4 regions of the Bacillus sp. PK6-026 genome follow, and region 1 is predicted to be linked to each of the others. Evidence: riboswitches for the same ligand, from Rfam matches in the RefSeq annotation. Region 1 holds a riboswitch; each other region holds the start of a gene.

Region 1 (5,483 bases):
AGGAATTGGTCGCCGATTTTTTCGGTTTTTTCGATCGCTTCTTTTAATAATACTTCACTTTCGGAGAACTTAAATTGGTCAATATAATTGAGCCCGATCAGCATTTTGCAGTTGATGACCCGCTTGGCATACCCGTCATACCCTTGAAAGATGCCGGAGGCAATGTTGATGTGATGAATCGACAGCCATGTCGCTTTTAAGTTGTAATACAAAACACCGATTTTATAATGAAATTCAGCTTTTTCAATTTCATTTTGAATGACGCTCAGTCTTTTTTCCGCTATTCTGAAAAAATTGAGCGCTTCTGTATGGTTTTGCTTGTAGTCCTCATAAATCCCTTTAAACAGGTAAAAATAATAATTCAGCTTGTCGTCCGTACTTTTTGGATCTTTGTCTTGAAAACTGATGGCCTCCAATTTTTCGGTGGAAGATTGGGAGATATCTTCAAGAAGGAGCCTTAAGCGAAAATCGAGCATTTGATAATAGAGTAGAACGTCATGATCTTCTTCCATTTTTTCAATTGCTTTATCTATGTCATCTTTCATTTCGATTGAGCCTGAAATGTCTCTTTTTTTCATCAGTATGTACCAGTCGTTGAGCATATTGGCGACTTCTTGTGAAGCCACGGCTTTGGCCATTCTCTTCCCTCCAATCTTTGTGAATTTTTTGTAAATTGAAGTTCTATTAATCATAGCATAAACTGCTGCCGTCTGTGAATAACGCTGAAATGCAAGTTCGCCGGTGAAAAGTTCATTTCTGAAATTAAATCGTCATTTTCCAAAAAAAGTGCGCGAAAAAAGCGAAAACCGCGCCAAGCGGAATACAGGAGATCATTGCGGTTCCGTTGACCAGCCCGTCAGCTCCGCTTATTTTCAGGGCTTCCCGGTAGCCTATTAAAAAGTGGATGATCGATAGGACGTAACATAAGAGCATCATATAGTAAGGGTTCATTTGCATACCTCCTCTATTCGCTTTACTATATTACATTCAATAGAGGGGAAGATTATGCCTGTTTAAACAGGAAAAAGAACAAAATATTATAGACGAAAAGATTTTCAATTACAATACATGTTTTTAAAAATATTTCCACTATAATCAAAATGAAAGATAAATTTAGGGGGTCATAAGAAATGAAAAAAAGGCTGATGTCACTATTGGTCTGCATCCTGGTTTTAGTGCCGGCAGCTGGTGCTTTTGCCGCGCCGAAACAGGCCGAGCTTCAAGAGTATCTTGAAGAAATAGGAATGAAAGAAAAAGAATTGGAAGCTTATTTACAGGATACATATGATGAAAGTTTAAAAGATTTTGAGTCGGTGGAAGAGTTGAAAGATTTTTTAGGGGAAAGACTGACTAATCAACTTTTGGCATCCTATTTAAAAGAATACGGATTGAGCGAAAAAGAAGCGGCTGACCTTTTTGTTGAAAATGGCTATATGGAAAGCGGCCAAAACATTCTCGACGTGTTTATGTTTGAATACGAATTGGACGATGCGCTTTTCACTGTGACATATGAAGAAGACGATTTTCAGATCGGGAACCTGTTTCAAGAATTGGGTGTGGATGATCAGGAGTGGGAAAGGCTCGTGAATCATCTCCGAAAGGTGCGCGATAAAAATCCAAACCTTGAAAATGATTTGATGGCTCTTGGAGAACGTCTTGAAACGGTAGCCGATTTCGAGTCTGTATCAGAGCTCTCAGCTCAGGATATCGCTGAAATGCTATCCATTTTAAACGATCTTCAGAAGACGCTTGAAGTGAAAACAAAATACTATCTTGTTAAAGACGGAAAGAAAAAAGAAGTGTCTTTGACAACGCTTGTCAGCGCGGAAGATCTGAAGGGAGCAAGCCTTCTGGTGGAAGTATACGATCTGCAAGGCAACTTCATTTTGGATGTATTGCTGACGCCTGACATGATCGGATCTGATTTAATTCATGATACAGGGTCAAAAGTGAAGCAAACCCAAACGGCTGTCAAACATGATTCAAAGCCATCTCATGTGAAAAAGACGGTTAAAGGTGCAAAGCTTCCAAAGACAGCCGGGCATTACGCGGAATGGTCGATCTTAGGCGCCGTTCTGATGTTTGGCGGATTCTTCATGATCAGAAGGCTTCGCAAAGCGGCTTAACATGTCACTTCCCATTCTAATTATGTAGAGAATGGGAAGTTTTTATAAGGAGTGAAAGGAAATTAAGGCACATCGAAAAAAAATCATCTGGCTCGCAGCTATTGTGATGGTTGTGTGCGGCGCTTATTTTACAACAACGAATGTGTTCAAGTTAATGCACGGCTACGCTCTTTTTTCATTTCAGCAGATGAAAGAAGAAGAAAAGCCTGAAAAACCTCCGATTCAGACGGCGAAAAAAGAAAAAACGGTGATTGATCAAACATTTAAAACCGGGGAGAAAATCGGTGATCTTGTCATTCCGAAAATCAATGCAAGGATTCCTATATATCACGGGACAGATGAAGACGAGCTGCAAAAAGGCGTGGGCCATTTCGCTGGTTCCGTTCTGCCTGGAGAAGATGACAACTCGGTTTTATCAGGCCACCGGGATACGGTTTTCCGAAAACTCGGCCGAGTGGGGAAGGGCGATCAGTTAATTGTTGAAGCTTCCTACGGAACTTTTACATACAAAGTGAAAAAGGTGCGGATCGTGGATGCGGATGACCGGACGGTGATTGTACCAAAGCCGAGAGCAACATTGACGGTTTCCACCTGCTATCCTTTTGACTTTATCGGTTCAGCACCGGAGCGGTATATATTGGTCGCAGATTTGATTAAATCATAAAAAAACAGCGGAATCTCAGGCGAGTCCGCTGTTTTTTATGCTATCTCATGTCTGATCTGTTTTCCAAGAGTTTTGGCGCGGTTAGCAGCAGTAAACAAAGGACAATTGTGCAGACAATGAAAGACGGAAGCATATATGTTCCATTATATACCAAGGAATAAATCCATACCGGAGTGCCTTCAGGCGCATAGTTTCCAAAAAAGACAGCGCCGCTGATGACATGAGCGAGAAATTTCAGTCCGCTTCCGAGAAAGACGGCCAGCGTAACATAGAAAATGATCTTTCCTTTTTGTTTCTCGACTGAAGCATTTCTGATCGATCCGGCAAAAAAGCCGCCGATTCCCGCGGCTGTAGGCGCGATAAAATAATCAAGAAGAAGCTGCAGAGGATGATAAACGTAAAATCCTCCAGTGACAAACTGAAGCAATCCGGCTAAAAACCCGGTTGCCAGCCCTGCCTTCAGCCCCCATCTAAAGGAAATCAGGAAGATCGGAATCATCATGACGGCGATTGAACCGCCTTGAGGCATTTTTAAAAACATTCCGGACACCATATCAAGTATAAGTGCTATTCCTGTCATAAACGCAATTTCAATCAGCTGTACAAGTTGTTTAGATTGATTCATCATAACCCTCACTTTTGATGAACAAAGGGATACTGGACTTCTTTCCCAATAAAAAAAGCAATGCGGGGAAGGAGTAGGAAAGTTTTCCACGCACTGCTTTGGATGCAATTAGAAATGACTTTGCCACATCCCTACGCCAGCGTTAACTAACAGGTTCAAAGGGTCAGAACGGTCGTTCACTCTCAGCCTCGAGGCTCCCCTTGTGGTCATCAAGTTATTTAGTTATATTCTACTATACTAAAAAAAGAAACGGACGACAAGCTGATTTTTCGAAAAATTTTGCTTAATTTCTCCAATATGTAGCAATGCAAACATCTTTTCCTTTATAATAGAACGTATTCGTACGTACAAGATCAGTAAAGGGTTGATCTGATGAGTGAACCTACAAAATACAGCATGGTGAAAAATAAAATTAAATCGTGGATATATGAAGGCAAAGTGAAGCCGGGGGAAAAAATTCATTCGGAAAACGAATTGATGAAAATATTTGATGTAAGCAGGCACACGATCCGGCAAGCGATTGGCGACCTTGTTCATGAAGGGCTTTTATACAGAGAGCAGGGCTCAGGGACGTATTGCTCTCACCGTCTTCAGCTTTCTGAAAAAGGAAGGGAAAGAAATAAGATGATCGGGGTTATTACGACTTACCTTTCGGATTACATTTTTCCTTCTATTATAAGAGGAATCGAATCGTCACTGTCCAGCGAAGGATACACCCTTGTCGTCGCGAGCACCAATAATGACATTGAAAAAGAAAAACAATGCCTTGTGAATATGCTCGATAAAAAAATTGCTGGGTTGATCGTGGAGCCGACGAAAACAGGAAGCTTTAACCCGAATTTAAGTTACTATCTGACGCTTGAACAACATCATATTCCGTATTTGATGATTAACCAATTTTATCAGGAGCTAAATCCGCCCCATTTCATTTTGGATGATGAACACGGCGGCTTTATCGCCACTGAGCATTTGATTAAACTCGGCCATGAAAAAGTGTTCGGTTTCTTTAAACAGGACGATATGCAGGGCGCCAACCGGATGAAAGGATTTATCCGTGCTTTCAGAGAAAACGGCTTGTCGTTTTACCCTGAAATGGTCGTGACGTACACAACAGAGAACAAAAAACAAAAAACGATAGCTGAAGCCAGGAAGCGGCTTTCTTCATCAGACCGTCCGACTGCCATATTCTGCTATAATGACGAGATAGCGCTTTTGGTGTTGGATGTCGTGAGGGAATTCGGTTTGAAAGTGCCGGAAGACATTTCGATTGTCGGATATGACAACTCACATTTGAGCGAGGCATCTGAAGTGAAGCTGACGTCAGTCACTCATCCGAAAATGCAGATGGGGATTGAGGCGGCAAAATGGATGATTGCCAAAGTTGAGGGACGCAACACGAATCAGCTTGAACATTCCACCGTCTACAAACCTGAACTGGTTGTCAGACATTCGACCGCCAAGCTGAAAAGGTAGGCTGCACAATCTTTATCCGCCAACCAGCGTGAATGAAAATGAGAAGAATATATATTCTGTTACAAAGCTCCGGAATGAGGAGCTTTTTATTCAAGTAAAAGCTGATAACGGAGAGTTTAATGTCATCCTCGAAGCTTTGGACCATGTGCAGCTTTAGTAAATCAATTTTTAAAGACCGCTGTATACTTTTATATAGAAGAAAGCAGTAAGAAGAAATAAATGCTGTCAACTGCCTGAGGTCGAGATGATCAGGAATCATCTGAGTCCAAATCATTTGATTATTATTTTTTTAAAAAAGCTATTGTGAAAAACGAAAATAGATGTTATATTAGTATCCGCCCCTAAAAAGGAGGCTTTATAAAAACAACTTCGAAAATCTTTTGAAAAAAGTTGTTGACATTCACGATGATAGAATGTTATATTAGTAAAGTCGCTTCTTCGAGAGGCGGAAATGATCTTTGAAAACTAAACAAGACAAAACGTACCTGTTAATTCATTAAATAAATCGCACACATGTTGTGCGTAGTCATTATCAAACTTCATGGAGAGTTTGATCCTGGCTCAGGACGAACGCTGGCGGCGTGCCTAATACATG
Region 2 (5,483 bases), 2.0 Mb from region 1:
AAATCTTTTATGTCATCGATGCCGCTCCCTTTTTTCACAAGAATGCCGTTCGCCTTTAAACCGTCTTGCGAAAGACCGATTTCTTTAAAATCAATGCCAGCCGCCTGCCCTGCGATCACCGGTGAATTTCCAACCTGGGAAAAATCAAGTTTACCTGCGGCAAGACCTTCAAACTGCGGCGGACCGCTTTGAAACTCTGTCCATTTCACTTGAATCCCTTCTTTTGCGAACTCTTTTTCAAACCAGCCTTTTTCTTTTGCAAGGAGCAACGGGCTTAAGCTTTGCTGCACTCCGATGTTGATCTCTTTTAAATCTCCGCCCCCTCCGCTTGATTGGGCTGCTGAACAGCCCGCAAGAAGCATCAGGCAGCCCAGCATATACAACGGCCATTTTTTCACGTTTTTCCGCTCCTTTCTGCTCAAATCCCTGAACCTTCCTGAAAGCTGAATGTTTCCGTTGTCTCGAATTCTTTCAGCACTTTTTGTCTGATTGATTGAAAAACGGGCGATGTTCTGCTGCGCGGAAATGGCAGATCGACCGGAATCAGCTTGTGGATTCTCCCCGGCTTTGCGGTAAGAATCGCGACCCGGTTGGCTAAATAAACCGATTCGTCAATATCGTGCGTCACGAGGATCATCGTCATCTTCTTTTCTCGCCAAATGTCTGTCAGAACATCCTGGAGATGCTTTCTCGTAAAGGCGTCCAAGGCGCCGAAGGGTTCATCAAGCAGCAAAATCTCAGGCTCCCTGAGCAAAGCCCTGGCAATCGCGACCCGCTGCGACATACCTCCGGACAGCTCGCGTGGATACTGTTTCTCCGCGCCTTTCAGCCGCACCGTTTCAATCAATTCATCGACTTTTTTTCGCACCGCCGGTTCTTTCAGGCTTAAATCTGCGGCGATATTTTGCTCGACCGTCAGCCATGGAAAAAGCCGATGCTCCTGAAAGATGAAACCTTGCTGAATCCCCGGGCCCTTGATTTCTCTTCCGTTCATGCTGATTCGCCCTTCATAATTCCCGTCAAGACCGGCAGCGATTTTTAAGAGCGTGCTTTTCCCGCATCCGCTTGGACCGATGACAGTCAGAAATTCGCCGTTTTCGACCGTCAGTTTCACGTCTTGAAGCACGCTTGTTTTAAGGCTGCCGTTTCCAAATGCTTTTTCTTTTACACGAATTGATAAAGACATCTTGTTCCCCTTTCTTTTCTAAACTGAAAATAAAAAACTCTTATCCCAATTGAGATAAGAGCCTTCGGTTGACCGATCAGCGCTGATGGAATTTTCCGAAATATTAAACAACATACTAATTCATATTATTCCGACCTGTCAACCCCATATTATAAAAAAACAGATGAAAGGTTCCCCTTTCATCTGCAGTATTGCCCGTTTTTAACTGTAAATGCTGCCGCCTGCTTTTTTAAATTCCTTCGCCTTCTCTTCCAATCCTTTTTGAATAGCCTTTTGTTCATCAAGGTCGTTTTCCTTGGCATAGTCGCGAATATCCTGGGAAATTCTCATACTGCAAAATTTAGGCCCGCACATTGAACAAAAGTGTGCCGTTTTGGCGCCTTCCGCCGGAAGGGTTTCATCATGGTATTCAAGCGCTCTTTCCGGATCGAGCGACAAATTGAACTGGTCCCGCCAGCGGAATTCAAAGCGCGCCTTGGAAAGCGCGTCATCGCGGATTTGCGCGCCGGGGTGCCCTTTGGCAAGGTCAGCCGCATGGGCCGCGATTTTGTATGTTATGACGCCTTCGCGGACATCGTCTTTGTTCGGCAGTCCCAAATGCTCCTTCGGCGTCACATAGCAAAGCATGGCCGTGCCGTACCAGCCGATCATCGCCGCTCCGATTGCCGATGTAATATGATCGTAGCCCGGTGCAATATCGGTCGTCAGCGGGCCGAGCGTGTAAAACGGCGCCTCTTTGCAAATTTCCATCTGCTTGTCGACATTCTCTTTAATTTTATGCATCGGCACGTGTCCCGGTCCTTCGATCATCACTTGAACATCATGCTTCCAGGCGATTTCCGTCAGCTCGCCGAGCGTCTCCAATTCGGCAAATTGGGCCTCATCATTCGCATCCGCAATCGAGCCGGGCCGAAGGCCGTCCCCGAGCGAAAATGCGATATCGTATGTTTTCATAATCTCGCAAATCTCTTCAAAATGAGTGTACAGAAAGCTTTCCTCATGATGAGCCAAACACCATTGCGCCATAATTGCCCCGCCGCGGGATACGACTCCAGTGACGCGCTTTGCCGTCAGCGGCACATACCGAAGAAGGACGCCGGCATGAATCGTAAAATAATCAACGCCTTGCTCAGCCTGCTCGATTAATGTATCGCGGTAAATCTCCCAAGTGAGATCTTCCGCGACGCCGTTTACTTTTTCAAGCGCCTGATAAATTGGCACAGTCCCTACAGGAACTGGACAATTGCGGATGATCCACTCCCTCGTTGTATGAATATCTTTACCTGTGGACAAGTCCATCATCGTATCGGCGCCCCAGCGGATGGCCCATGTCATTTTTTCTACTTCTTCTTCAATCGAAGAGGTGACAGCGGAATTGCCGATGTTGGCATTGATTTTCACGTGGAAGTTGCGGCCGATAATCATCGGTTCGCTTTCCGGATGGTTGATATTTGACGGAATAATCGCCCGTCCGCTTGCCACTTCATCACGAACAAATTCGGGAGATACATGCTCTCGGATCGCGATAAATTCCATCTCGGGCGTAATGATCCCCTTTCTTGCATAATGCAGCTGGGTGACATTTTGACTTTTTTTTGCGCGCAGCGGTTTTCGTTTCAACCCTGGATAGCTGTTGCTCGCTTTCTCTTTGCTTTTATAGCCGTTATCCTCCGGTCTGATTTCTCTGCCTTCATATTCTTCGGTATCGCCGCGCTCCCTGATCCAGGTCGCCCGCAAAGGTTTCAGCCCCTTAAGAATATCAACCTCTGCATTCGCGTCCGTATAGGGACCGCTCGTGTCGTAGACGCGGACAGGCTGATTTTCTTCGGCGCCAAATGAACCCGTCGTCGGACTTAGCGAAATTTCTCTCATCGGCACTTGAATGTCAGGTCGCGCCCCTTCGACATACACTTTGCGGCTCCCTGAAAAACTTGACATAATCGAGATGTTTTTTTGCTGTACTGACTCCTGTTTCATGTAAAAATCCTTCCCCTCTAAAAAATTGATCAGGACGAAACTCCGGAACAGCACCAGCACAAAAAAACCAGGCTCATATGATGAACCTGGTTTTACAGTCAGTAAAATCACTGGAAGACAGACGGACCATACCCATTCTCCATCTTCTCCCGAATCCTTTTTACTTCCCCACGCTGGTACGAACCAGATCAGGTCCAAAGGGTTAAGAAACACATGTTTCTCTCTCAGCCCGCAGTCGGGCACCCCTAGTAAAGCTATTCAATTCATTTTTTATCGTAACACACCGATTTGGCAAGTGAAAAGGATGGAAAAATATATGAATCTTTTTCACTATAGCGGCACACCCAATTATTATAAATTGCGATGAAGCACATCAAGTATATGTTTCAAATCCGTCGCCTCAATTTGGCCAGGTGCGGATGCTTTTTTCGCTGCGCCGAACGTCACGGCCGAGCCAAATACCTCTCCGGCGAGCCGGCTGATCAAGCCTTTTCCGGCCATCGACATCGTGATAATCGGCCGCTTCGCATACCGCTCATGCATCATATGAGTCGCCTCAAGCAACACCAGCACATCTGCCGGTGTTTCAGGCATCACCGCGATCTTAGGGAAATCGGCGCCAAGATCCTGGGCTTTTCGGAGACGGGAAACGATCTCTTCCGCTCTCGGCGTCTTCCCGAAATCGTGGTTGGATATAATGACAAAGACATGCTGCATATGAGCCGATTGAACTAGTTTTTCCACATGATGCTCTTCATTGAACAGCTCGACATCAATCACATCTGCCAGCCCTGTTTTTACTACGGCATGATTCAAGGAAAAGTAAAATTCCTTACTGACTTCTTTTTCGCCGCCTTCCTCCGCGCTGCGAAATGTAAATATCAACGGGATATCCTTTAAGATCTCCCGGATGTCAGCCAATACCTTTTTCACTTTGTCAACGTCTTCGACATCCTCAAAAAAATCCGCCCGCCATTCGGCAAGATCCGGATTAATCGATAGAAGAAAAGCAGCTTCTTCTTTCAATTGTTCATGCGTTTTTCCGATGAGCGGCACGCAAATTTTCGGGGCTCCTTCTCCGATGGCCACCCCTCTGATCTTCACCGTATTCAACAACGGCCTCACTCCTGTTCTCTATATTACAAGGGTCTTTGCATTAACGGTACCGAAGATTGGCCGTAAGCACAAGCAGAAATTAAGAAAGAAGGCTAAACGCTTAAAGCACTCATATACCAACATGAGATCACCTTTCGATAGCTTGCTTGTTTAAAAATGAATCTACTATTCCTTGCAGAATATGACTCATTTCTTCAGGAGTTTCCTTCCGGCCTCTCTCAAACCATTTTGAAAGGATGTTCCAAAAGCCCCCTGCGCTGAATGAAAGCCCGTACTCCAAGTCGATTTTGCTTTTAAAATGAAAGGTTTCTTCTTTAAATTTTTTATGAAGATCCGGTAGAAGTTCATTATATTTCTCAACAATCAAATAAAACAAATGGTTCTGATGAAGGGCTTGTAAAAAATCGGCATGTCGGCTCCAAAAGTTGAAGTATGCATGTCCAAGACTGGATAAGTCAATATGTTTTTCCTGAACAATGTAATTGGAATACTCACTGCAAAGCTGCTCAAAATAGCGGTCTAATATATCTTTTTTTGAATGGAAATGCCGATAAAATGTTCTTCTGTCAAGCTGCGCTTTTTCCGCTATCTCTGTAATGGTGATGTCTGAAAAGCTTTTTTCCTTCATAAGCTCCAACAATGATAGCGTCAGCCAGCTTTTAGATTGCTGAGCTGTTTTTGAGGGCATTTGCTTCATATTCTCTCTCCTGTCGCACTTTTTATGGCAATGTAGCACTTTTCGTTGGCTCATTGACTTTGTTCTCTATGAAATGTCACAATTGTGGCACATAAGAGGGGGAATGTAAATGGAAAACATGCAATTTATAGCTTGGATGCTGCCGATATTATTTATACTGCATGATTTTGAAGAGATGGTGATGGTCGAGGCATGGGGCAAAAGATATCGAAGCAAACTGAAACAACTGAAAAAAGCTCCATTTGGACATGCCAAAACCGCTTCTTTTGTTTGCGCTGTGCTCGAAGAATTTATACTAGCTGTTGGTGTAACTGTTCTCAGTATTTATTTTAATCAATATATTATCTGGTTTGGTTTCTTTTTTGCTTTTACTGTTCATTTCCTTGTTCATATCGTCCTATGGTTCACATTTAAACATTATGTACCCGGCATATTAACGTCGATCTTTATGCTGCCATTTTGTTGCTATCTGCTGACCGCTGCCGCAGAGATAGAAAAATTCAGTTT
Region 3 (5,483 bases), 880 kb from region 1:
AAAAAGGAAGCGGTCCTTATTTCTATCTTCCAAAAATCGAAAACCATCTGGAAGCAAGGCTGTGGAACGACGTGTTTGTGTATGCGCAAAACGACTTGCGCATTCCGCAGGGGACGATTAAAGCGACGGTTCTCGTTGAAACGATCCTGGCGGCTTTTGAAATGGATGAAATCCTCTATGAATTGAAGGAGCATTCAGCCGGACTTAACTGCGGCAGGTGGGATTATATTTTCAGCTTTATTAAGAAATTCAGGAACAGGGAAGACGTCATTCTTCCAGACCGCTCAGCCGTGACGATGACGGTTCCAAACATGAGGGCGTACTCCCTCTTGGCGATTCAAACGTGTCATAAACGCAACGTCCATGCGATCGGGGGAATGGCGGCGCAAATTCCCGCTAAAGACAAACCTGAGATCAATGAAGCCGCATTTGCCAAAATCCGCGAAGATAAGGAACGTGAAGTAAAAGACGGCCATGACGGAACATGGATCGCGCATCCCGGCATGATTCAAACGGCGCTCGATGTATTCAATCAGCATATGCCGTCGGCGAACCAGATTCATAGAAAGCGGGAAGACGTAAAGGTCGAGGAAAAAGACTTGCTGGAAGTACCGAAAGGCCGGATTACAGAAGCAGGCGTCCGTACCAATATCAGCGCCGGCATCCGCTATTTAGCTTCATGGCTGTCGGGCAGAGGCGCCGCTCCGATCGACCACTTAATGGAGGACGCAGCAACGGCGGAGATTTCCAGAGCCCAGCTTTGGCAATGGATTCGCCATCCGAAAGGGGTTCTTGACGATGGCCGGAAAGTCAACGCCGAAATGGTCAAGATGATGAAAGAGGAAGAAATGCAGAAAATCTTCGAAGAAGCCGGCATAGAACATTTTCGGAGCGGCCGGTTCGAAGAGGCCGGACAGTTATTTGAACAGCTGATTTTGGATGATGAATTCGCGGAATTTCTAACGATACCCGCTTATGAAAAAATATGATGGGGGAATGTGCGATGCTGAAAGAAAAACAACTCGCAGAAAGCTGGGAGCATGAAGAACGCTGGAAAGGGATCACAAGGCCGTATCAGGCGGCTGACGTTATTCGGCTGAGAGGCACGCTTGAGATTGAATACACGATTGCAAGGCGCGGCGCCGAAAAGCTATGGAAGCTTCTCCACACAGAGGATTTCGTCCCGGCGCTGGGCGCTTTGACCGGAAACCAAGCCATGCAGCAAGTAAAAGCCGGATTGAAAGCGATTTATTTAAGCGGTTGGCAGGTGGCTGCTGATGCCAATTTGTCAGGGAGCATGTATCCTGACCAAAGCCTTTATCCGGCAAACAGCGTGCCGGAAGTTGTCAAAAAAATTAACCGCACGCTGCAGCGCGCCGATCAAATCCATCATATGGAAGGGAAAGAAGACATCGATTGGTTTGCCCCGATTGTGGCCGACGCTGAAGCAGGCTTCGGCGGACAGCTGAATGTGTTCGAGCTGATGAAAGGTATGATTGAAGCCGGCGCCGCGGGAGTTCACTTTGAAGACCAGTTGTCGTCTGAGAAAAAGTGCGGGCATTTGGGCGGGAAAGTGCTGCTTCCGACGCAAACGGCGGTGCGTAATTTGATTGCCGCGCGCCTCGCCGCAGACGTGATGGGAGTCCCGACCATTCTTATTGCCCGTACGGACGCGAATGCGGCCGACCTGATCACAAGCGACGTCGATTCATATGATGCGCCGTTTTTGACGGGAGAGCGAACAGCGGAAGGGTTCTTCAAAACAAAGCCGGGTCTTGATCAGGCGATTGCGAGAGGTTTGGCGTATGCGCCGTATGCCGATTTGATCTGGTGTGAAACGTCTGAGCCGAATATTGAAGAAGCCCGCCGGTTTGCACAGGCGATCCATGAAAAATTCCCGGGCAAACTGCTCGCCTACAACTGCTCCCCTTCGTTCAACTGGAAGGCCAAACTGGATGACAACACCATCTTGAACTTCCAGAAACAGCTCAGTGAAATGGGCTATAAATTTCAATTTGTCACACTGGCAGGCTTCCACGCCTTAAACCACGGCATGTTTGAATTGGCCCGCCAATATAAGCACCGCGGAATGGCGGCGTATTCTGATCTGCAGCAGGCCGAGTTTGCCAGCGAAGTCCACGGCTATACGGCGACAAGGCATCAGCGCGAAGTCGGAACGAGCTACTTTGATGAAGTCGCCCAGGTTGTGACAGGCGGGACTTCATCAACCACTGCACTGAAGGGATCGACTGAAGCGGAACAATTTCAATCCTAAAAACGTAAAAAGCCGCCCGTCATGGGGCGGCTTGCTTGTTGTCTATCAAGTTAGCAATTGACATCATTGGAAGGGGCGGTAAAAGGGTTTTCCCTAATAACAGTCAGTGTCTGATGATTCTTGTTGTTTCTTTTGGCCGGCCGGTTGTCTTTGCTGAAAGAATAGAACAAATACACAGCCATTGTCAAAATCAAGATAAACATCATCATAAATATCCCCTCCAAATTTTTTTGTCTTCACTATATTAGACGAACAAGCCTGCAAAAGGTTTCAGAAAATTAACATTTTTCCATAAATATTTTTACCCGCTGCATCTTCTGTATGAAACCCGGCGGTTCTATACAAGAATAAAACTGAAAAACTCAGGTTGACATCATAATCATTGATGTGTAGAGTAAAAGTTAATGTAATAGGAAGTCCACTAGGGGAGCCGTAAGCCGGCTGAGACAAGAAGCGATCTTGGACCCTTTGAACCTGATCTAGTTCATACTAGCGTAGGGAAGTGGAGCCGGTGTCTTTATGATTTCATCATACAAAGGCCGCTCCATTTTGGGGCGGCTTTTTTGCGTAAAAAGCGGCTCGCTCCCCCTGTGCCTTCCTTATAAAACCGATTGCTGAGGAGGCTATCTACATGAGTTTTTCTGCAGAACTTCGCCGCGAGGCAAACCCTATTTTTGAAGCCATTTTTGAGCATCCGTTTGTATTGGGACTGGCGTCCGGCAAGCTGAAAAAGGAGCAGCTTATTCATTATGTGAAGCAAGATTACGAGTATTTGAACGCTTTTATTCAAATCTACGGAATTGCAATTTCCAAGTGTCAAAACCGGAAAGACATGGAGATGTTTCATGAGCAGATTTCATTTGTATTAAACAGCGAAGTGCACCCGCACAACAACCTGTGCCGGGCCGCGGGGGTGGAGTATGAATCTCTGCAGGGCTATCCGCTTGCGCCTTCTGCCCATCATTATATCCACCATATGCTGACGGCGGCGCACGAAGGCACGCTGGGAGAGATATTAGCCGTCTTGCTGCCTTGTCCGTGGACATATTGGGAGATCGGAAAAAAACTGATGATGGACGTTCAGCCTGACCCGTCGCATCCATTTTATGACTGGATCTGTTTTTACGGAGACAGAACCGATTCAATCACGACGAAGTTTTGCGCCCGCCTGGATGAATGGGCCGAAACAGCGGGCAAGGCTGAAAAAGAAAAAATGAAGGAGCTTTTTTTGCAAAGCTGTCAGCTTGAATACGGCTTTTGGGAGATGGCTTATACAGTTGAAGATTGGCCTGTGGAAATGGAGGCGGTGAGACGATGAATTGGAACATGAAAGAAGTCGTGATGGCAGTGATCTTGTCCGTTGCATGCGGCGTCATTTACTTAGGATGGTCCACCTTGTGGATCCCTGTTTCAGCAATTGTCGGGCCTGTCGGAGCGAACTTTATGTTCGGCATTTGGGTGATCGCCAGCCCGATTGTCGCTTATATCATCCGTAAACCGGGTGCGGCGCTGATTGCCGAGACGGCAGCTGCGGCGGTCGAACTGCTGACCGGAAGCCACTTTGGACTGTCAGCATTATTAATCGGTGTGTTCCAGGGAGCCGGTGCGGAAATCGCTTTTGCGATCTTTCGCTATAAGCGTTACAACTTGTTTACCCTTATGCTTTCCGGTGCGCTTGCCGCGGTCGGAAGCATGACATACAGCCTGATGGCGAACGGTTTTGCCTACTATACGACGCAAACGCTGATCATGACGCTTATCATCCAAATTATCAGCGGCATTGTACTCGGCGGCTGGCTGGCAAAAGCCGTTGTCGAAGCGCTTGCGAAAACGGGAGTCCTGAATCAGTATGAGATCATGAAGGAACAGCGGAAGAAGGATGATGCCGATGCGTTCATTTCTCGGATGCAGTAACCTTTCCGTCCGTTTTTATCATCGTCCTGAAACAGTCCTAGACCGGGTCTCGCTGTCGATTGGGCAGGGAGAGAAAGTGCTGATACTCGGTCCGAGCGGAAGCGGCAAATCGACACTGTTGTCCGTGCTTTCCGGCATCATTCCTGAACATGTCGAAGCTGAGGTCAGCGGAGAGGTCAATCGCAGAAAGAGCGCCGGCGTTATGTTTCAGGATCCGGATTCGCAGTTCTGCATGCTTCATGTTGATGAGGAAATCGCTTTTAGCCTAGAAAACCGGTCCGTCTCCCCAAAAGATATGGACGGCATCATCTCGGAGCTGATGGAGCAAGTCGGATTAAAGATAGATAAGAAAACGCCGATCGAAACCTTGTCAGGCGGTATGAAGCAGAGACTGGCATTAGCGTGCCTGCTCGCTCTGGAGCCTGAAGTGCTGTTTTTTGACGAGCCGACGGCGCAGCTGGACCCGGCCAGCCGGAAAGACATCTTTGCCTTGCTTCGTAACGTTTCACGAAAAAGCGGACAGACGATGGTGTTCATCGAACACGTGCTGGACGGCTGTATCGAGTGGATGGACCGCGTCATTCTTTTCAATGGAAAGGGACAGATCATCGCTGACGGAAAGCCGGAAGAAATCGTGAAACATTTTCAGCCGGAGATGAAAGCGGCGGGCATCTGGCAGCCGAAACTGTACCCTGCGGTATGGGAAGATGTCATCACACAAGATGATCATCCGCTCGCCGTCAAGCTCTCTTCTACATTGAAAATGAAAGAGGAGGAGGCGAAAAACAGGCCTACAGCTGACAGAGACATATTGATCCGCGCAGACGACGCGGCGATCGGCTATCGGAAAAAGATCGTTGCCGACGGCATCACCCTTGAGATTCCAAGGGGAGAATGGATTTCGGTCATCGGCGAGAACGGGAGCGGAAAGAGTACGTTTTTAAAAAGTCTGATCAGGCTTGAAGCCGTCAAAAAAGGGCGCCTTTATCTTGAGGATCGGGAGCTGAAGAAATGGTCCGACCGTACGCTCTATGAGAAGGCCGGCTTTGTTTTTCAAAATCCCGAGCTTCAATTTATTCGGGACACGGTGTTTGACGAGATCGCGTTCGGGGCGAGGCAGCGGGGATGGCCGGAGGACCGGGTCGAAAAGAAAACGGCTGAATTGCTGCGGGAATTCGGACTTGACGCTCATCAAAAAGTGCACCCCTTTACATTAAGCCTCGGGCAGAAACGGCGTTTAAGCGTTGCGACAATGCTTTTGTTTGACCAGGATCTGCTGCTGCTTGACGAGCCG
Region 4 (5,483 bases), 2.0 Mb from region 1:
CCTTTTTTCGGCAGCGGCTGCCTTTGGCATATGATCAACCACATCCTGTTCCGTATAGAGCTGCTGGCGCTGGAGATTGCTCCATTCCACATAATCCCTGTCGGCAATCGTCAGCGAACCGACTCCGGCCCTCACCAGCATTTCTGCGCTGGCCGCGCCCAATGCCCCCGCACCGATCACCAGGACGCGGGCGCGACTTAATTTTTCCTGGCCGTCCGGTCCGATCGGGTGAAAAAGCTCCTGTCTTGAATACCTGCCGGTCAAATCGTCAACTTCCCTTCTTCAGGACTGCTGGCGATGCCGTAGTTCTTTTCCGGAATTCGTCCGGCAAGGTATCCGAGTCTGCCCGCTTCAACGGCGAGCTTCATAGCCTTCGCCATTTGGACCGGATCTTTCGCCCCGCTCACTGCCGTGTTCAAAAGCACTCCGTCAGCGCCGAGTTCCATTGCGTATGCCGCATCTTTCGGAGAACCGATTCCGGCATCCACGATTACGGGAACCTTAGCCTGTTCAATGATGAACGACAGGTTAAGCGGGTTGACGATTCCCTGTCCCGAACCGATTGGAGAGGCCCCGGGCATAATGGCGTGTACGCCGAGCTCTTCAAGCTTTCTCGCAAGGACGACATCGTCCGATGTATACGGCAGCACAATGAAGCCTTCTTCAAGCAAGGCTTCTGACGCCTTCAGCGTTTCTACCGGGTCAGGCAGAAGCGAACGGTCACAGCCGATCACTTCGACTTTGATCATGTCGCAAAGACCGCTCGCTTTAGCAAGCTTGGCGATCCGGACGGCTTCCTCAGCCGTTTTTGCTCCGGCCGTATTCGGCAAAAGCGTATAACGGCTTAAATCAAGCTGCTCCAAAAAATTAGGCTGAGACTCTTCAAAAATATTCATCCGTCTGACGGCAAAGGTCAGGATCTCCGATTCAGATGCACTGACAGCCTCTTTTTGAATTTCAAATGACGGATACTTCCCTGTGCCGAGCAATAATCTTGATGAGAATTGACGATCTGCGATTTTTAACATAACGGTTTATCCCCCTCCGACAAAATGAACGATTTCGATGACATCGTGTTCTTCCAGTTTGACTGTTTGATATTGGTCTTTTCCGATAATCTGCCTGTTTCTTTCAACAACGACAACACGATTTTCCAAACTGTAGGATGCGAGCAAATCGTAAATCGTGCCGCCATCATCTCTCCACTCTATTTTCCGGCCGTTGAGCTGAATGTTCACCTGTGCACAGCCTCCTTTCGATCCGCTTTAAACGCCTCGGCCCACTCTGTTTTGACCGGATTGCCGAGGATCATGTCAGCTATCATCTCACCGGTTGCAGGTGCCAGGAGGATGCCGTTTCTGAAATGTCCGGCAGCAAACAATATCCGGTCATTTTCAGGGTGTCTGCCGATATATGGATTGCCATCCCCTGTTTCCGGGCGCAATCCGGCCCAGCATTGGTCGATGTTCATGGATTCAATGTCAGGGAGCATCGACTTGGCCTTTCGGATCAACTCCTCGATTCCGCCAAGTTCCGGCTGTTCATTCCAATCCCCGGGCTTCATTGTCGCGCCGACGACAAGCTTTCCGCTATGGCGCGGAACGATGTAGCAATGATCATGGTAAAGCGTCCTCGTCAAAGGGATGCCGTCATTCCACACAGACAGGCACTCCCCTTTGACAGGATAAAAGCTTTTGTCTATGCCGATCTGTTTAAAGAAAGCACCGCTCCACACACCGCTTGCAATGACAACGTGCTCCGCCTCCGCGGTGCATGAAGCAGCAGTGACGCGGACGGTCCCCGCTTCAGATTCGATCGATAAAACGGGGGTAAACTCGAAGACCTCGGCACCGAGAATCCGGGCCCCCCTGGCAAATGCCCTGCACACTGCGGCCGGTTCGACATGGATGTCGTCCCGAATGAAATTAGCGCCGAGAATCCCTTTTCCGGCATGCGGTTCCAGCTCATATACTTCAGCGGCTTCAAGCCATTCCACTGAATCCAGTGCAGCCATTTGCATCAGGTGTTCGCGGTCGCTTTCTGAAAATGCCAGCTTTAATATCCCTCCGTCATGCTTTCTGATATCGATGCCGCTTATGTCTTTCAATTCGCCCGTCAGCCGCTGATAGGCTTTTTGGCTGGCTCTGGCAAATTCGAAAAAGGTACCGGGTTTATCGCATTCCGCATGGGCGCCGAGCATGCCCGCCGCCGCGCTCGTCGCTTTTTTGCCGACTTCTCCGCTTTCAAACACGGCCGTTTTTTTCCCCGCTTTCGCAAGATGGTAAGCGATGGATGTCCCGATGATGCCTCCGCCGATCACGATCGTATCATAGCGCTTTCTCATATGAATCTCCCTTCGCGAGACAGGCAAGCCGCGCGGCCGCCTCATCCGGTCTGTCATGAGAAAAGATCCCCGACATCACGGCGATGCCGTCTGCCATTTTGACTTCCGCCAGTCGTTGTTCGGTAATACCCCCGATCGCAATGACCGGAATGCGGACAGCCGCCTTCACTTCAGCCAGACTGAGAGCTCCTCTTCCTTTCCGGCCCTTTTTACAGTCCGTTTCAAAAATGTGGCCGAACAGCACATAATCTGCACCTTCAGTTTCAGCCTGAACCGCTTCTTCTGGCGAATGGACGGACTTTCCGATTTTCAAATGCGGAAAACGGCTCCTCACACTTTTGACGGAAAAGCCGTGTGAAGGCAGCTGAACCCGGTGAATGTGATGAAACAAAGCGATATCAACCCTGTCGTTGATGATCAGTTTCCGCTTATCAACCCCTTCTTCCGCAAGGCGGTCGATTAAACTTGATATTTCACTTACTTTTTTTGATCTTTCCCTGATATGGATAAAGTCAACGGCATTTTGAATCGAGATGATTTTTGCAGCAAGCTCTTCCACAGAGTGCTTGTCATCGGTGATCGCGTGCAGATGCAAGCTGATCCACCCCGCTTTTTGACCAGCTTTCTTTTTGGTAGGCCATATCCCAGAAGCTGTATTCGTAGAAGCTAGAGATGACGAAGTTCTCCTTCATCTTCGCGCGCGTTTTCTCATCGGCGTTTTCAGCCAGCTCATCGAAGCGGTTGATCTGTTCTGTCACAAGTTCTTTAAACCAGTCGCCTCCGTATGTCGCGATCCATTCCTGATAAACCGCGCTGTCAGGCCTGCACGTTTTTAACGTCTCACCGACGTCATAATAGAGCCAATAGCAAGGAAGCAAAGCGGCCAGTATTTCCGCAAAACTGCCGCTCACGACAGAACGGTACATATGCGATGTGTACGCATACGCTGTCGGCGACGGCTGAAACGACTCCAGTTCTTCCTTTGTGATTCCCAATAGATCGGTGAATTTCCTATGGAGCGACATCTCGGCTTCATATGTGCCTTTCGCGTGTTCAGCCATCCGGCTTGTCGTATATAAATCGCGAGCATATGCCGCACCAAAGGATTGGACTTTGGCAAAGTGGGTCAAATAGTAGGAATCCTGCATGACATAGTATTTAAATCGATCAACCGGAAGTGTGCCGTCTCCAATCCCTTGAATAAACGGATGGGCAAAACTGCCTTCCCACCATTTTGCAGCGCTGTTTCGGCATTCTTCTGAAAACTTCATTTCGAGGCTCCTCCTTCGATTCTGAACATAAAAAAACCACTTTCCCGCAAGGAAAGTGGTTTGGAATTTGCATAAATACATACTCAAATACCGTGCCACTTCCCTACGCAGGTTTGAACCTGTTCAGGTTATGAGGGTCTAAAAGTCACACTTTTATCTCAGCCCTTATCAAGGACTCCCCTAGTGGAAAACATTTCTTGTTCATTCAGTTTATACTTTTATCTTATCACGAATTGCAAAATGGTCAAGCATCAGTCTCCAAGCGTTTTTCTCAATTCCGCAATATATTCGCGCGAACCGGTGGCGATCAGCCTGTCACCCAATTGCAGCCTTGTATCCCCGTGGGGCACGATGCTGTCCACCCCGCGGAAAATTCGGACGAAGATAACATCTCCCGTAAACGGAAACTCCCTTAACAGAACACCGTCAAATCGCTCATTGCTCATATTGATCTGATACAGCGACGCATCCTGGTTCGTCAGGAGTTTCATAACGCCAGGCGCCTCGATAAGCGCGCGCAGCAGCGTTTTTGTAGAAAGCAGAATGGAGAATGTATCAATTCCGTTATCTTTCAGTCTGGATTCGGCGTCTGGAGAATCTGCGCTGGCGATAATTCTCGCGACTTTCTGCTCCTTCGCAAAAAGCGCGATCCCTGTATTGCGCTCTTCGCTGCCAGTGGCCACGACGAGTATATCCGTTTGGAAAACGCCGAATGATTGAAGCGTCTCGTATTCATAATCAGGCAAAACTTCAACATCAAACACCGGGTCCGCCAGATTTTCTTCCTTTTTTTCCTGCCGGACATGCAGGATTCTGACGTGATAATCTTCCGGAGAAAGTTCGAGCGTGACTGGCAGCGTCATTTGATTTGCGCCGATAAAGGTGATCGTCTTTTTCTCTTTTTCGCTTTCCGTTTTCGGCATTAATTTTTTAAAGCCGGTCGGTGTGATGATGCATGTAATGACAGCGACCAGAATCAGCGCGCCGGACATCTGCGCATCAATGACGCCGATGCGCTCGCCGATCGTTGTCGCCGCGATCACCAAAGAAAGCGTGGAAGTCAGGAGAAAACCGGAAGCCAGCACGGTTTTCATGTCATACCACTTTTTCAAAAACAGCACCGGAACGACTTTGCTGATTAACAGAGCCACAAACAGAAGCGGGATCATCACTAAAATTTTCGGATTGCCAAACAGTGACCAAATGTCCAATTTGACGCCTGTCATCACAAAGAAGATCGGGATGAGGAATCCGTAGCCGAATGAATCGAGCTGCTGAACGAGCTCCTTGTTCGGCGAAAGCAGCGAAACAAGCACCCCGGCCAAAAACGCGCCAAGTATGTTTTCTGCACCGAGCGACTCGGACAGCGCCACAAGTACGATGATCAGCGTAAATATCGCCCTTGTGCCGATCTGGATCGTTCCTTTTGACAGCACTTCGACAAAAGGCCGCTTTTTAAATATCCTTCCGAACAGGTATAAAACGACGCCGGCGGCAAATAAGATCATCAGCAGCCACATATTGCTGTTTTCGTCCCCGTAGATTGAGGCGAACACTGCAAGCAGAATCATCGTGACAAGATCCGCAATGACGGCGACAAGCAAAATAATCTGGCCGATATTCGTCTTCATAAGACGCTCTTCTTTCAGCGTCGGAACGACAACCCCGAGCGAAATTGTCGAAATGATCAGCGTCATTAAAAAGGCGTTGTCAATAAATCCTGCCATGACAAAGCTGTAAGAAAGGCCGAGCGATAAAATAAAGACGGCAATAAAGATGACCGAAGCCGTTTTAAATGTATTCGGCGCTTCCTTTCCGCTCGGAAGCAGCTGCTTTTTCTTTCCTTTTTCAAATGCGGAAAAATCGAT

The links. Region 1 has a riboswitch for thiamine pyrophosphate ahead of thiT (energy-coupled thiamine transporter ThiT). Riboswitches for the same ligand answer to the same signal wherever they lie in the genome.
Region 2: it holds a riboswitch for thiamine pyrophosphate, as region 1 does, so the genes downstream of both, thiC (phosphomethylpyrimidine synthase ThiC) here and thiT (energy-coupled thiamine transporter ThiT) in region 1, are expected to answer to the same signal.
Region 3: it holds a riboswitch for thiamine pyrophosphate, as region 1 does, so the genes downstream of both, tenA (thiaminase II) here and thiT (energy-coupled thiamine transporter ThiT) in region 1, are expected to answer to the same signal.
Region 4: it holds a riboswitch for thiamine pyrophosphate, as region 1 does, so the genes downstream of both, tenA (thiaminase II) here and thiT (energy-coupled thiamine transporter ThiT) in region 1, are expected to answer to the same signal.

Annotation. Positions count from the first base shown of each region.
Region 1 is NZ_CP096418.1:3,308,162-3,313,644, reverse strand. It holds gene M1D59_RS16900 (response regulator aspartate phosphatase) at 1-638, opposite strand, end outside; gene M1D59_RS16895 (hypothetical protein) at 763-951, opposite strand; gene M1D59_RS16890 (processed acidic surface protein) at 1,131-2,126, shown strand; gene M1D59_RS16885 (class D sortase) at 2,233-2,790, shown strand; gene thiT (energy-coupled thiamine transporter ThiT) at 2,831-3,415, opposite strand; TPP riboswitch at 3,527-3,626, opposite strand; gene M1D59_RS16875 (GntR family transcriptional regulator) at 3,788-4,888, shown strand; rRNA gene M1D59_RS16870 (16S ribosomal RNA) at 5,427-5,483, shown strand, end outside.
Region 2 is NZ_CP096418.1:964,363-969,845, reverse strand. It holds gene M1D59_RS04880 (aliphatic sulfonate ABC transporter substrate-binding protein) at 1-377, opposite strand, end outside; gene M1D59_RS04875 (ABC transporter ATP-binding protein) at 419-1,186, opposite strand; gene thiC (phosphomethylpyrimidine synthase ThiC) at 1,388-3,163, opposite strand; TPP riboswitch at 3,312-3,420, opposite strand; gene aroD (type I 3-dehydroquinate dehydratase) at 3,515-4,279, opposite strand; gene M1D59_RS04860 (TetR/AcrR family transcriptional regulator) at 4,407-4,976, opposite strand; gene M1D59_RS04855 (HXXEE domain-containing protein) at 5,086-5,483, shown strand, end outside.
Region 3 is NZ_CP096418.1:4,189,624-4,195,106, reverse strand. It holds gene aceB (malate synthase A) at 1-989, shown strand, start outside; gene aceA (isocitrate lyase) at 1,004-2,275, shown strand; gene M1D59_RS21315 (hypothetical protein) at 2,326-2,484, opposite strand; TPP riboswitch at 2,689-2,793, shown strand; gene tenA (thiaminase II) at 2,907-3,593, shown strand; gene M1D59_RS21305 (ECF transporter S component) at 3,590-4,189, shown strand; gene M1D59_RS21300 (ABC transporter ATP-binding protein) at 4,164-5,483, shown strand, end outside.
Region 4 is NZ_CP096418.1:1,298,922-1,304,404, reverse strand. It holds gene M1D59_RS06555 (thiazole biosynthesis adenylyltransferase ThiF) at 1-264, opposite strand, end outside; gene M1D59_RS06550 (thiazole synthase) at 261-1,028, opposite strand; gene thiS (sulfur carrier protein ThiS) at 1,035-1,238, opposite strand; gene thiO (glycine oxidase ThiO) at 1,235-2,344, opposite strand; gene tenI (thiazole tautomerase TenI) at 2,328-2,939, opposite strand; gene tenA (thiaminase II) at 2,914-3,615, opposite strand; TPP riboswitch at 3,699-3,807, opposite strand; gene M1D59_RS06525 (monovalent cation:proton antiporter family protein) at 3,867-5,483, opposite strand, start outside.